Regions from separate parts of the Pseudomonas cichorii genome, predicted to be linked through region 1. Evidence: riboswitches for the same ligand, from Rfam matches in the RefSeq annotation. Region 1 holds a riboswitch; the other holds the start of a gene.

The links. Region 1 has a riboswitch for cobalamin ahead of KGD89_RS10290 (ABC transporter substrate-binding protein). Riboswitches for the same ligand answer to the same signal wherever they lie in the genome.
Region 2: linked by a shared signal. The riboswitch ahead of KGD89_RS14040 (TonB-dependent receptor) and the one ahead of KGD89_RS10290 (ABC transporter substrate-binding protein) in region 1 are both predicted to bind cobalamin.

Annotation. Positions count from the first base shown of each region.
Region 1 is NZ_CP074349.1:2,308,634-2,310,832, forward strand. Features, by position in the region: gene KGD89_RS10285 (FecCD family ABC transporter permease) at 1-244, opposite strand, end outside; gene KGD89_RS10290 (ABC transporter substrate-binding protein) at 241-1,254, opposite strand; cobalamin riboswitch at 1,388-1,590, opposite strand; gene KGD89_RS10295 (FadR/GntR family transcriptional regulator) at 1,610-2,199, opposite strand, start outside.
Region 2 is NZ_CP074349.1:3,364,384-3,366,582, forward strand. Features, by position in the region: gene KGD89_RS14035 (TonB-dependent siderophore receptor) at 1-441, shown strand, start outside; cobalamin riboswitch at 506-711, shown strand; gene KGD89_RS14040 (TonB-dependent receptor) at 820-2,199, shown strand, end outside.

The DNA.
Region 1 (2,199 bases):
CGGAAATCGCCAGCCCCGCGCCACAGGCCGCTGCCACGATGGAGCGGGTCAGGCGATAGTTCCAGACAATCCCCTCATCGATGGGGTCGAGCACGTACCCGGCCGCCCACAGTTTGTTCGCCAGCACCTGGAAGACCACCGGCAGGCTGATGCTGGTTTCACCGATGGCAGCGCCCGCCACGATGGCCAGCAGCAGAACTGCTGTCACCCATAGTATGTGGCCGAGCGCAGTGGCCAGCTTCATTGAGCGGCGTTGTAGCGATTGGCGGCTTCGGCCAGTTCTTCGATGCCAGTAAACAGCCGGATGCTGGCCTGCATGGCATCGGCATCGATGATCACGATACGGTCATGCTTGACCGCGTCCATATTGCGGGTCACCGGGTCGGACTTGAGGAATTCGAGTTTCCTGCGGTAGTCGTCGGCCGGAAAACGACGGCGATCCATACGTGCGATCACCAGAATGTCGGGATTGGCCTTGGCGATGGTTTCCCAGCCCACGGTCGGCCACTCTTCATCGGACTCGACGATATTGCGCATGCCCAGGTTATTGAGCATGAAGTCCGGAATGCCTTTGCGGCCTGCCACATAAGGGTCGATATCGATGTCTGCGCTGGAGAACCAGAACACTGCGGACACATCCCGCTCCTTGTTCTGTTTGACGTTGGCGACTGCATGGGCCAGACGACTGCGCAGCTCTGCAACCAGTTGCTGGCCGCGATCCTGTACGTCGAATATCTGGGCGAGCTGTTCGATGCTCTTGTAGATGGTGTCGATGCGGAAGGGCTCCAGGCGTGTGCCATCAGCGCCTACCAGGTTGTCCTTGCCTTCGCAGTCGGACGGCATGATGTAGGTCGGGATCTTCAAGTCATGAAACTGCTGGCGGGTACCGACCACGCCCTGGGCTCCGACCATCCATTCAAGCTGGACGGCCACCAGTTCCGGGCGCTTGCCGATGACGGCCTCGAAACTCGGGTCGTTGTCCGCCAGACGTTCGACCTTGTCGTTCTGCGCCTTGAAGCGCGGCAGCACATCGTTGAACCACAGCGAAGTGCCTACCAGCGTGTCGCCCAGCCCCAGTTCGTGAAGCATTTCGGTCCCGGACTGGCCGATGGTCACTGCCTTGCGCGGCGCATGCTCGAACGTCAGCTTCATGCCACAGTTTTCGACAGTGAGCGGGTATTGAGTGGGAGCGGCAAGGCTCAGGGTGGACAGGCTCAGACCGGCGATGAGGGCGGCAAGGCGGGGCAGTGACATGTAATGCGATCTCCGTTTCGTACGTGCAGGGCGCAATGTACAGACAGGAAACACATCCCCGGCACTGCGCCGAAGGCAGGGCAAGGCAGCCATGAACCGGCGCGCGGATGTCCTTCCCGGACACCCCGCCGGTCAGTGAAGTTGCAGGTCGGCAGGTCTCCTGACTGGCATTTCATCACCTGACTCCAGCCTTCCCGGGAATGAACTACCCAGTGGCCATGATGGAGTTGGCTCGATGCCTACAGTTGCGGGGGCAGTTTCGTTTGAGCTGCGCAGGTGCGAGGCCCTCGAATTCCCTGTTAGTTCCTCTCGGAAACCGACGGGGCGCGATGGTAAACGATAAGCCTTTTAGTGGCTAATCCTTTGCGCGAAGGCGTTGCAGGCAGTTGATCAGGTGCAGGCGCATCGCCGCCCTGGCCGCATCGCGATCCTGATGGGCGATAGCCGAGTAGATCTGCTCCTGTTCGCGCTGCTGGATGTGCGGGTCATCCATGAGCCGAGTCGTCGGCACATTGCCGAAACCGATCCGTGCCCTGGGCAGAATGCTGTTGCCCAGTTGGGTCATGACATCGGTAAAGAAGCTGTTGGCGGTGCATTGCACGATACTGCGGTGAAACTCGAAATCGGCCTGGGTCGTATCGGTTTCGTTCCGGTCGCAGCGATGCAACTCGTCTAGCGCCTTGCGTATGGCTTCCAGTTGCTCCGGCGTGCGCCGTTGTGCGGCGAGAGCGGCGGATTCCGGTTCAAGGCTCAGGCGCAGTTCGATGATGGCCGCTGCATCGGGAGGGCTGCCGGACAGGGTTTCCGGGATCTGGAAATCCCGTGGACGCGAAGCATCGACCACAAAGGTCCCGATGCCATGGCGGGTTTCCACCAGCCCTTCGGCCTGCAGGCGCGACATCGCCTCGCGAACCACCGTACGGCTGACACCCGTTTCCCGGATGA
Region 2 (2,199 bases), 1.1 Mb from region 1:
GAACGCAGCACCGGTTTTGAAGTGGAAGCCAAGGCTCAACTGACGCCACAACTGGCCATGAACGCCGCCTATGCCTATACCGACGCCCATATCATCGAGGACAACGATGAAGTGCTCGAAGGGTCGCGCATCGAAGGCACGCCTTATCACAATGCCTCGCTGTGGCTGGATTACCGTTTCGCCTCGGCGGGCCTGAAGGGCCTGTCAGTGGGCAGCGGCGTGCGCTATGTCGGCACCACCCACACCACGCCCAGCGTCACGGATCGCAAGATCCCGGCCTACGCCTTGTTCGATGCACGAATCAGCTATGACCTGGACGACAACTGGCAAGTCAGCGCCAAGGCACAGAACCTCACCAACGAGAAATACCTGTACTGCGCCAACTCATGCCGCTATGGCGATACCCGTAGTGTGGTGGGGGCGGTCAGTTATCGGTGGTAAGTCTTCGCGAAACCCCTAACGCTCGACCAACATCAGCCATTGACGCTTTCCAGCTTCAATGATTTGATGCGCGCCAGTTTCAGGTGTCCCATGCCGCCGTGCATGGGATTAAACGGGAAGCCGGTGCGTCACTCTCTGTGATCAGTCCGGCGCTGCCCCCGCAACGGTAAGCGAGCGAAGCATTCAAAATACCACTGTGCCAAGGCATGGGAAGGTGAATGTTTCATGACCCTCGCAAGCCCGGAGACCGGCCTGCAACCTTGTTTGGCAAACCCGCGGTGGGCGGGCGCAGGCCGGTCTTCGCGGGCTTTTTGCGCCTGCGATTCCCTATGCGTTGTTCCCTCCGGGATTCATTCATTCCTGATTGGCTGGAATCGCATGTCCCGTTCTTTTCTGCTTCAATCCCTGAGCCTGCTTCCCTGTCTGGCGCTTTCGTCCCATGCATTGGCCGCTGACTCACAAACCCTGGCACTGCCCTCGGTCGCAATCACTGGCAGCGCCGATACGCCAGTAACCGATCTGGCAACCCCGACACCCAGCGGTTCGCGCCTGAACCTTACGGCGCTGGAAACACCCGCCAGCACCAGTAGCCTCGACAGCCAGCCCCTCGAAAGCCGCAATAACCTGACCGTTCAAGATGCAGTCAGCCGCTCGCCGGGCATCACCAGCATCGCAACGCCCGGTGATGGCAATACAGCGCTATCCGCTCGCGGCTTCACCGGGCATTCCTCGGTCATGACCCTGTTCGACGGCTCGCGCCTGTACACCGGCGCCGGCACTCAGACCTTCCCGGTCGATCCGTTCATGGTCGAGCGTATCGACGTGATCCGTGGCCCGGCTTCGGTGCTTTATGGCGAAGGCGCAACCGGAGCCGTTATCAACGTGGTACCGAAAAAGCCTTTCGAGGGCGAAATCCGCAATCGCCTGCGCCTGGGCTACGGCTCCAATGACCGCCAGCAACTGGGCCTCGACAGCGGCGGCTCGCTGAGCGATACCCTGAGCTATCGCCTTACCCTGAACCAGCAGGAAAGCAATGGCTGGGTCGATAACGGCAATTCCCGCAGCCTGGCCATGAGCGCAGCCCTGCGCTGGCAAGCCACCGACGACCTGAGCTTCACCCTCGCCCACGAACGTGGCGACAGCGAGCCGATGAACTACTTCGGCACACCGCTGATCGATGGCCGATACCGCGACAGCCTGCGCGACAAAAACTACAACCTGCGCAATGCCGTGCAACGCTACAACGATGAATGGACCCGCCTGAACACCGACTGGGCCATCAACGATAACGTCAGCGCCAGCAACCAGCTCTACTACATCAAGAGCCGCCGCCACTGGCGCAACGCCGAAGTCTATAGCTGGAGCAGCGCTCAGGGTCAGTTGTTGCGTGGCGACTACCTGGAGATCAAGCACGACCAGGAGCAGATCGGCGACCGCCAGAGTTTCACGTTCAACCATTCGCTGTTCGGCCTGGACAGCCGCACGGTGATTGGAGCCGAGTACAACAGAATCCGCTTCGACGTCAGCAACAACTCGCCTTACAACGATGTCGGCGGCGACTTCATCGATCCATGGAGCCCGGCATCCGGCGACTTCCAGAGCCAGTCGGCATTCCGGCCACTGGCCGAAAGCACCACGCGCACTTTTGCCGTGTTCGCCGAAAACCGCCTGCAACTGTCCGAGCGCTGGTCGCTGGTGACCGGCGTGCGCCGCGACCAGAACCACATCGACCGCTATGACCAGCGTGCCGACAGCCGT